One region of the Pararhizobium capsulatum DSM 1112 genome, then DNA from elsewhere that is predicted to be linked to it. Evidence: riboswitches for the same ligand, from Rfam matches in the RefSeq annotation. Region 1 holds a riboswitch; each other region holds the start of a gene.

The links. A riboswitch is a leader RNA that binds a small molecule or an ion and turns the genes downstream of it on or off. The one in region 1 is predicted to bind S-adenosylmethionine.
Region 2: another riboswitch for S-adenosylmethionine. It lies ahead of metA (homoserine O-acetyltransferase MetA); the one in region 1 lies ahead of QO002_RS04870 (O-succinylhomoserine sulfhydrylase).
Region 3: another riboswitch for S-adenosylmethionine. It lies ahead of QO002_RS28685 (hypothetical protein); the one in region 1 lies ahead of QO002_RS04870 (O-succinylhomoserine sulfhydrylase).

What each region holds. Positions count from the first base shown of each region.
Region 1 is NZ_JAUSVF010000001.1:1,028,154-1,031,425, forward strand. Features, by position in the region: gene QO002_RS04865 (hypothetical protein) at 1-340, opposite strand, end outside; gene QO002_RS04870 (O-succinylhomoserine sulfhydrylase) at 493-1,677, opposite strand; SAM riboswitch at 1,721-1,799, opposite strand; gene QO002_RS04875 (2'-deoxycytidine 5'-triphosphate deaminase) at 1,875-2,972, shown strand; tRNA gene QO002_RS04880 (tRNA-Gly) at 3,048-3,118, shown strand; gene QO002_RS04885 (hypothetical protein) at 3,250-3,272, shown strand, end outside.
Region 2 is NZ_JAUSVF010000001.1:103,785-107,056, forward strand. Features, by position in the region: gene QO002_RS00485 (ABC-F family ATP-binding cassette domain-containing protein) at 1-1,136, shown strand, start outside; SAM riboswitch at 1,188-1,265, shown strand; gene metA (homoserine O-acetyltransferase MetA) at 1,330-2,253, shown strand; gene QO002_RS00495 (aldose epimerase family protein) at 2,400-3,272, shown strand, end outside.
Region 3 is NZ_JAUSVF010000004.1:71,784-75,055, forward strand. Features, by position in the region: gene QO002_RS28680 (calcium-binding protein) at 1-683, opposite strand, end outside; gene QO002_RS28685 (hypothetical protein) at 1,103-1,312, opposite strand; SAM-I-IV-variant riboswitch at 1,544-1,646, opposite strand; gene QO002_RS28690 (hypothetical protein) at 1,831-2,844, opposite strand; gene QO002_RS28695 (phosphatase domain-containing protein) at 2,862-3,074, opposite strand.

The DNA of each region.
Region 1 (3,272 bases):
GAATTGTCGAGGCCGTTATCGAGACAGGATCGCTGGCTGGAAAAGTGCCTTCGAGCCCCTCGTCGAGTTGCTCCTCCATGGTGCCGGTATCGCCTGCAGCGCGTGCGCTGCGACGAGCTTTCATGGCTTCTTCTGCGCCACCTTCCTTGTCGCCGCCGGAATTGGCGGTGTCCATCAGGACGGATTTGGCCTTTTCGATCGCATTCAGCCGATTGAGACTATCATCAGCGCCGGTGGGCATGGTGACGGATACGACCTCGCCATGATCGCCGACGAATTCAACCGTAAATCCCATCTTGCCACCCTGTTCGGGAATGACCTGTGTGCCGACAACGTGCATGTGAGCCTCCTGTTTGAAATATCTCCTCTCATCAAACGAGAAGCTGGTCTCAATGGTTCCGCGGCAAAGCAGAACGTCGGTAAGACGCACATGAAAACGCCCGCAAGAATGCGGGCGTTTCACGAATCCCTCGAAGGAGCAGCTGTATCTGCTTACGCCTTGACTGACCGCAAGGCCTGCGCGAAGTCTTCAAGCAGATCGGCGCTATCTTCGATGCCAGCGGAGAAGCGGACTGTGCCTGGGGAAATTCCAAGCTCGGTGCGCGCCTCGTCAGAAAGGTTCTTGTGCGTCGTGGTTGCCGGATGGGTGATCAGGCTCTTGGAGTCGCCAAGGTTGTTGGAAATCACGGTGATATCGAGCGCGTTTTGAAGCGCGAAGGCTGCTTCCTTGCCACCCTTCATCTCGAAGCAGACGAGCGTTGAGCCGCCGGTCATCTGGCGCGCGATGATATCAGCCTGCGGATGGTCCTTGCGGCCCGGATAGATCACCTTCGCTATCTGCGGCTGCTCGGCAAGGAAATCGGCGATGCGGGCTGCATTCTCCGTCTGCTGGCGAACGCGCAGCGGCAGCGTCTCGATGCCCTTCAGGAGCGTCCAGGCGTTGAACGGCGAGAGTGCCGGGCCGGTGTGGCGGAAGTAGTCGTGCAGGTTCTCGTTGATCCAGTCTTTGCTCGACAACACGACCCCGCCGAGGCAGCGGCCCTGGCCATCGATATGCTTGGTGGCCGAATAGACGACGACATGGGCGCCGAGTTCCAGTGGTTTCTGAAAAAGCGGTGTCGCAAACACGTTGTCGACGACGACCGTCGCGCCGATCGCATTGGCGATCTTGGCAACACCTTCGATATCGACGACTTCGAGCGTCGGGTTGGTCGGGCTTTCCAGGAATAAGACCTTGGTATTCGGGCGAACGGCAGCTTCCCAGTTGGCGAGATCGCGGCCATCGACCAGCGTGCATTCAACGCCATATCTGGGCGCCAGCGTCTCAACGACATAGCGGCAGGAGCCGAAGAGGGCGCGAGCCGCGACGATATGATCACCGGCCTTGACCTGGCAGAGGATTGCGGCAGAGACAGCGGCCATGCCGGACGCCGTGGCGCGGGCGTCCTCGGCGCCTTCCAGCATGCACATGCGCTTTTCGAACATGTCGTTGGTCGGGCTGCCGTAGCGGGCGTAGATGAACCCGTCGGTCTCGCCCTTGAAGCGTGCCTCAGCCGCTTCCGAGCTGTCGTACACGAAGCCTTGGGTCAGGAAGATGGCTTCAGAGGTTTCGCCGTGGTTCGACCGGGTGGTTCCACCATGAACGAGCTGCGTTGCCGGGCGCCAGTTTTTGCTCATCATTCGTCTCTTTCAAAACAAAAAAACCGGCCGCAAAAGCAAGCCGGTCCGAGACCCGGCCTTTTTAGCTACTTATTTAACGTGGCTGCAAGCCGACCGGCCAAATCACCACGGGATAAAGCTGCAATACTGCCGTTCCCGGCTTGCGTCAATTCCCCAGGTTTGGTTTCTCTGAAGGGAAACCTAATGGAATGTTCATGGCGCGCGAAACAGGAATATTGGCGGACCGGGCGATCGCCGCTCTCTTCGACGAGGGGCGGCTTGCAAGCGAGGCCGCGCTCGATACGGATCAGATCCAGCCCGCCAGTCTCGACCTGCGTCTCGGCTCGAAAGCCTTTCGCGTGCGCGCCAGCTTCATGCCAGGCCCTGGCCATCTCGTCGCCGACAAGCTCGACCGGCTGAAACTTCATGTGATCGATCTTTCGGAAGGCGCGGTGCTGGAGACGGGCTGTGTCTATATCGTTCCCCTAATAGAAAGCCTCGATCTGCCGGCCGTGATGTCTGCCTCGGCCAATCCGAAGAGCTCGACCGGTCGTCTGGATATTTTTACCCGCGTCATCACCGATCGCGCCCAGGAATTCGACAAGATTCCCGCCGGCTACAAGGGGCCGCTTTACCTCGAAATCAGCCCGCGGACCTTTCCGGTCATTGTGCGCCGTGGCTCGCGTCTGTCGCAGATCCGCTTCCGTATCGGCCATGCGCTGTTGACGGAGACCGAGGTGATGGCGCTGCATGAGAGCGATATTCTTGTCGCCAGCGAAACGCCGAATGTCTCGGGTGCCGGCATCGCGCTTTCGATCGATCTGAAGGGTACGGGCGTCGATGGTCTGATCGGCTATCGCGGCAAACACCACACCGCCGTCGTCGATGTCGACAAGAAGGCGGAGCATGGGATCTTCGATTTCTGGGAGCCGCTCTACAGCCGCGGTCGTGACGAGTTGATCCTCGATCCTGACGAGTTCTACATCCTCGTATCGCGCGAAGCAGTCCACGTGCCGCCGCTTTACGCTGCGGAGATGACGCCGTTCGATCCGCTCGTCGGCGAGTTCCGCGTCCATTACGCCGGCTTCTTCGACCCCGGTTTCGGTCATGCCTCTGCTGGTGGGACGGGAAGCCGCGCCGTGCTGGAGGTGCGCAGCCACGAGGTTCCCTTCATTCTCGAGCACGGCCAGATCGTCGGCCGTCTGGTCTATGAGCATATGATGGAGCGCCCGGAGGGTCTTTATGGCCTGCTCGGCACGTCCAACTATCAGGCGCAGGGTCTGAAACTCTCCAAGCATTTTCGCTCGGAATAGGTGTCGGGTCAGACGGTTCCTGAGTGCCCATCACTCTTGACAGCCAGCCGCTGTTGGTGGAAACCTCAAGGTGTTGCGGGTATGATGTAATGGTAGCTTGTCAGCTTCCCAAGCTGATCGCGCGGGTTCGATTCCCGCTACCCGCTCTAGTGAACGCCGTCCCACATACCGCTTGCTAAAGGTTGAACCGAAGCGCATTGTCGCGCCTTCGGCAGCAAATTATACAGGCGCTGCCGCTTGAGGGTCAGATGCCCTCGCCTCAACAAAGGAGGACGATATGTCTTCCAGCCATCACCAAAA
Region 2 (3,272 bases), 920 kb from region 1:
AACACTGGCTACGCTACGGCGTGACGGCCCGGCGCAAGCGCAACATGCGCCGCCTTGGCGCGTTGCAGGATTTGCGTGCCAAACATCGCGGCCATAGCGGCCCGCAGGGCTCGGTCCAGGCGACGGTTTCCGACGCCCGCGAATCCGGTAAACTGGTACTCGAGGCAGACCAGATCACCAAATCCTATGGCGAGCGCACCATCGTCGCGCCCTTCTCGATCCGCGTCCATCGCAGCGATTGCATCGGCCTCGTCGGCCCGAACGGCGCCGGCAAGACGACGCTCCTGAAGATGCTGACCGGCCAGATCAAGCCCGACAGCGGTTGGGTCAAGCTCGGCACGAACCTCGAGATCGCCACGCTCGACCAGCGCCGCGAGGACCTGAACCTTGAGGACACGCTGGCCCACTACCTCACGGACGGCCGCGGCGAAAACCTGCTGGTCAACGGCGAGCAGCGCCATGTCACCGGTTATATGAAGGAATTTCTCTTCCAGCCTGAGCAGGCGCGTACACCGATCAAGAACCTTTCCGGTGGCGAGCGCGCCCGGCTGATGCTGGCGCGCATCCTCTCGCGCCCGACCAACCTTTTGATCCTCGACGAACCGACCAACGACCTCGATATCGAGACGCTGGATCTCCTGCAGGAAATCGTCGCCGGCTTTTCCGGCACCGTGATCCTCGTCAGCCACGACCGTGACTTCCTCGATCGCACCGTGACGTCAACGATCGCGCCCGCCAATCCGGATGCACCGGACGGCCGCTGGATTGAATATGCCGGCGGTTATTCCGACATGATGGCCCAGCGCAGGGGCGCCCAGGACGAAAAGCGCAAGGCCGAAAAGGCCGAAAAAGCGCGTTCCGCACCTTCTACCACCGCCGACACCCCGAAAGCAGCAAGAGGCAAGCTCTCCTTCAAGCAGAAATTCGCACTCGAAAACCTGCCGAAGGAAATGGCGAAGGCCGAGGCGGACATCGCCAAACGCGAAACCGAAATGGCCGACCCCAATCTGTTTTCGAAAAATCCGGCCCGGTTTTCCACACTTGCTGCCGAACTGGAGAAACTGCGCGCCTCTGTCACCAAGATGGAAGAGGACTGGCTGGAACTGGAAATGCTGCGAGAGGAGCTGGAGGGTTAAGCCGCTCCAGCGATTTTTCCGGGCATTGCATTTGCCCGGAAGCAGCGCTATTTAAGCATTCGTGGTGATTTGGCCGGCCGGCTTGCAGCCACGTTAAACAAGTCGCTAAAGGGCCGTGGGTGAAGCGGACCGGTTGCGATATTTTTCGTTGCCGGTTTTTTGTTTTCCGGCTCTTGTTCGTCGAGTGAGAACCATGCCCATCAAGATCCCCGATACGCTGCCCGCTTTCGAAACCCTCACCAAAGAGGGCGTGCGGGTGATGACCGAGACGATGGCTATCCGCCAGGATATCCGCCCTCTGCAGATCGGACTCCTGAACCTCATGCCGAACAAGATCAAGACCGAAGTGCAGATGGCGCGCCTCGTCGGCGCCTCGCCACTGCAGGTCGAGTTTTCCCTGATCCGTCTCGGCGGACACAAGGCGAAGAACACGTCCGAAGAGCACCTGCTTGCCTTCTACGAAACCTGGGAAGAGGTGAAGGCGCGCAAGTTCGACGGCCTGATTATCACCGGCGCGCCTGTGGAATTGCTGGATTATGAGGACGTGACCTATTGGGAGGAGATGAAGCAGATCTTCGACTGGACGCACACCAACGTGCACTCGACGCTCAATATCTGCTGGGGTGCGATGGCGGCGATCTATCATTTCCATGAGGTGCCGAAACATGCCTTGAAGGAAAAGGCGTTTGGCGTCTATCGCCACCACAATCTCAATCCGTCATCCGTCTATCTCAGTGGCTTTTCCGATGACTTCCAGATCCCCGTCTCCCGCTGGACAGAGGTTCGCCGCGCCGATATCGAAAAGGTCGACGGCCTGGAAATCCTGATGGAATCGGACGAAATGGGTGTCTGTTTCGTGCATGAGAAAACCTGCAACCGGCTCTACGTCTTCAACCACGTGGAATATGATTCGACCTCGTTGTCTGACGAATACTTCCGTGATGTCGATGCCGGCGTGCCGATCAAGATGCCGTTCAACTACTTCCCGCATAACGATCCAAGCCTGCCGCCGCAGAACCGTTGGCGAAGCCACGCGCATCTGCTTTTCGGCAACTGGATCAACGACATCTACCAGACCACCCCTTATGAGCTTTCAGCTATCGGCAACGACGACTGAACCGACAGAGGGCAGATATGATGCTCATGAACACCCGGAAACGTTGTGGGTGTTCATGAGCCATGAATTGTATGACTTTTTGGTTGCCGCGCCTTCGGAAATGGCGCAGTTTGCGCCAAACGGGTGCCAGGAGGAGACGCAGGGCCGTGGAAGCATTGAATAAAGAATTCGGCCGACTGCCATCCGGCGAGCCTGTCCATCAGCTGACGATCAAGGGTGGCGGCCTGACGGCCCATATCCTGACCTGGGGCGCCGTGATCCAGGATCTGCGCCTTGAAGGCCACGCGGCGCCGCTCGTGCTCGGCTTCGAGCGCTTTGAGGATTACCTCGCCCATTCCCCCTATTTCGGTGCAACGCCCGGCCGCAACGCCAACCGCATCGGCGGCGGACGCTTCAGCATCGATGGCAACGACTACCAGCTTGAATGCAACGAAAAGGGTGTGACCCACCTGCATGGCGGCAGCGACGGCGTCGCCAAGCAGCTCTGGAGCGTGGTTGAGCACGCACCGGATCGCGTCGTTCTCGAAATCGTCGATCCGGAGGGCCGCGCCGGCTATCCCGGCAACTGCGACATCCGCTGCACCTACGAACTCAAGGACGGCGGCGTCCTTAGCGTCAGCTACGCATCGACAACGGACAAGGCCACCATCGCCAATGTCTGCCAGCACAGCTACTTCAATCTCGACGGCGGCCCCGATGCGCTCGACCACGACATCATGATTGCCGCCGGCCACTATCTGCCGACGGACGAACGGCAGGTGCCGACCGGCGACATCCGCCCGGTGGATGGCACCGCCTTCGATCTGCGCAGCATGACCTCAATGCGCCGGCAGATGGAAGGCGACAAGATCGGCTACGACCACAACTTCTGCCTCTCGCCCGCCCGTGGTCCGAAGCGCTCCGTCGCACTGGTGCGCAGCGTCAATTCGGGTGTCGCATTGGAACTTCGCACCACTGAACCGGGCGTGCAGTTTTACACCGGCTTCAAGATGAAAGTGCCGGTGCCGGGGCTTGAAGGC
Region 3 (3,272 bases), on a different contig from region 1:
ACAAAGCTATTGCTAGAGACGGTAAACATCACCGTGCTGCTATCGGCGGCAACGAAGGTTCCACTCTCACCGCTAGGCAAGACCTCATAAGAGAGGGTGTCATAGTTGGCGCCCTTTAGTTGCGCGAACAAGTCTGGAACCGCGGACTGGTATTCGTAGTAGTAGCGCTGCCCAGCCACAGTGGAGACGAGAAACCCGTCTTCGTCACCAGCTATTTCCAGCTGACCCGTTACAATCGTGTTGTATGAAAGTGAGGGTGCCGTAGCCCAATTCGCCGAATAGTCGTCCGGAACACCCGATGCGTAAGAGAGTTCGCTCTGGAGGTAGTAAGATCCTACGTTACCTCCGCCAGCAACCTGGACGAAGTGCAGACCAGAAGTGCTTGGAGTGTAGAACAGCGACTCAACAGTGTCTCCAGTTACGGGGACTGTAACCGAAGTTCCTAGAAGGTTTTCCCCGCTTGGGGAATACAATCTGAAAAACGCATCTTCGTTTGATATTCCAGATGGAAAATGATTACCGTTTAGGTAGAAATGATACTCGATACCAGCAACTAGATAAACACCGAATGCATCGAAGTCCAAAACGGATTCTATTGTTCCTGTGGCAGGCGCGCCGTTTGTCAGATAGAGAAAGGTATTTGTGCCGCTAGAACCATCGGCCAGTTGCTCATTGGAACTCATATTCTTCCATTTCGTTGACTAAACGGTTATTCTTGAAACGCTCACGGCGACGTCATCTGTCGCTCCTCGTCTCCAAGGTTGCGACTGTGTGGCTCGACGGGTTGTGTGGGGTCCCCACCCGAAGACAGATATCCTTCAAGTCGGCTCAAATTGGTAGTGGCATTTTCTGACAGCTAAAACCACACGCCTTCGCGCGCGTCTGGCAGAAACGTAAGATAGACTCGCTGCGGCGAGCGAGCTTGCTCATCGTCGCCAATTGATTGCTCTTTGCTGCCGATCAGGGCTCCGCCTACTCCTAACAAGAGCAATCGGACGGTGAGCCGCCCGCCGTTGACAACGCGAGCAACTGTCGTCGCCTTATCCTGCCTATATTTTCTTGTCCTCCTCTCCGCGCCCCGTCCTTTTCGACAAATCGGCAGCTAATTGGTCCATGGCGGCTTCGATTTCGTCCTCGCGTTCAGCGGCCTCGCCGTGCCAATTCTGAACGCCTCGTCTTCCGCCTCCAGCCGGGCTTTCTCCCGGTGATAGGCTTCCGCCCTCCGGGGTACGTTGTAGATCCCCCGCACGATATGCTTCGCGATCGCTTCCGGGCTGTCCCAATCCGGATCGTAGCCTCTCTGTCCGGGCATTATCCTCGCCATTCGCTTGTTCCTTTCTTCAATCACTCGGAAGCAGCGCAAAGTGCCGACTCTGATGTGAACAATCCGTCCAGCATGGGCGACCTGGAAATCCGATTTCCTGAGAAACTGACAACGCGAGGAATGTCGGGGGCATTGGTGGGGATCTTGAATGTGGATTTGGCCATCGTCGTCTCCCTGTTCCGGTTCATCAGGAGCGAGGGCAAGGGACGGTGGTGCAGGATCAGCCCGTTTGGTTGCCGTCTGGCCACATCCCCTTGCGGGTCACCACCTTGCCCGGGCGGGCAGGTTGGCGAGGGCTTTCGCCCCGCTCTTGATGCTGGCCCTGAACATATTCAACGGGGTAGAATTGTCAATCCGGACCTCGGGGCCGTGCGTGAACTCCTTCCCTGGTTGAGCACTGTCCGCACTCGCCGCTGTCATGATGTTACGACGATCCGCAAAGGTGTGGCGGGCGGCCGAACACCCGTCGAGGGAAGACAGTATCAGGCGGTCGGGCCGTGTGACCGTCAGGGAAACTCTTCAGCGGTCGCTAGAATTTCCTTCGAGGGCGTTCCGTAACTTACAAGCTTCACGTCAAGGTCGAAGGTCTCCGTCAATCTGAAGGCTCGCCGCATGGCGCCGTGAATCCAACTTTCGGAGTTGCCGAAAACGCCTCCGCCGAGAAACGTCAGGAAAACGACCTTCGATCCGTCGCGGTGCGCGTTCAGAACCGCAGCCCACAAAGTAGCCTCGTATGCAGCCTCCAGGACCAGTGACGCGAACAATTCCCAAAAAGGAGATCGTACGCCGTAGGCAACCGGGAGCGCCGAGCAGAGCGCTTGTGAAACTTGTGGTCGGTTCGGTCCAACGGCTTCAGTGGCTTCCACACCGCTATGTACCCCGATGCGCAGCTTTCCACGCAGGGTATCGATCTCGTCTGGCGCAAGACTTCGGAGATGTCGAGTGACTGCATCGAGGCCCCGTTCACTGCACAACGCATAGCCGTTCTTCATCGTCCAAAGATCGCTGACGGGAAGTTTGGTCCCAGCACTCAATGCCGCGCCAAGGGCAGCGAGCCCGTCGAGTTGCCTGTTGGCGGTCTGGCCCTCGCCCCCGTCGATTGGAACGAAGTAGTTCCGGTAAATGGTCGCAGCGCCCGCTGCGATCGCGCAAGCCGGCCCTTGGGTATGGTCGTGTTGATATCGGGTCACGCCATCCTCGGGCGTCACCTCTGGCCCCGTCATTTCAAGTAGATTAAACTGTGACGCAACTTGAAACAATGCGCCGGCATTTTCCGGGGCCCGATGCATGCTCCGTACATCGCCGGTCACGACCCTTGTCCGAAGCCGACCCGGCAAGCCGCGGCGAGAGGCTGCCCTCTCGCGCAGATCTTGGAGGGAAATCAGTTCAAGCTTGCCAGCCGCATAGCTGGCACCATTGACCTTCGAGCGTAATCGGCCGTCAACGACCTCAAGCCGGGCACGGGTTTCCTGGTAGCCAGTCTCGGGGAACCCTGTGAGCTGTTCGAACCAATCCATCATCCGTTCCCCCCTTCTTGTTAGGTCTTCGAGCGAATGCCCAGGACGTAGTCTTCTTGATCCGACGTCTCGATTGCCCCCGGACGAACGGCGCGTACTTGCCTGATCGCGGTCGCCGGCTCCATGCCGAGTTCGATGAGAAGACGGGCTCCGATCGTACCGGCCCGTCCGAGGCCGCCGCGGCAGTGAACCACAACATCGCGTCCGCTGCGAACCAGTGCGGATCTGGTCACCGGCAACGTCCCATTGCCGCTCGAACTCTGCGTCCGGCGTCAATACGTCGCCAATCGGCAGGTGGAACCACAGCATTCTTCTGCGAAGGACCTCTTCGCCAAGGTGTTCCACCCGAAGGAGAACCAACTCCTTCTGCTCCACCAAAGTAACGACCGCGGCGGCTCCCCAGTCGCGGATCGCATCGAGATCGATATTCA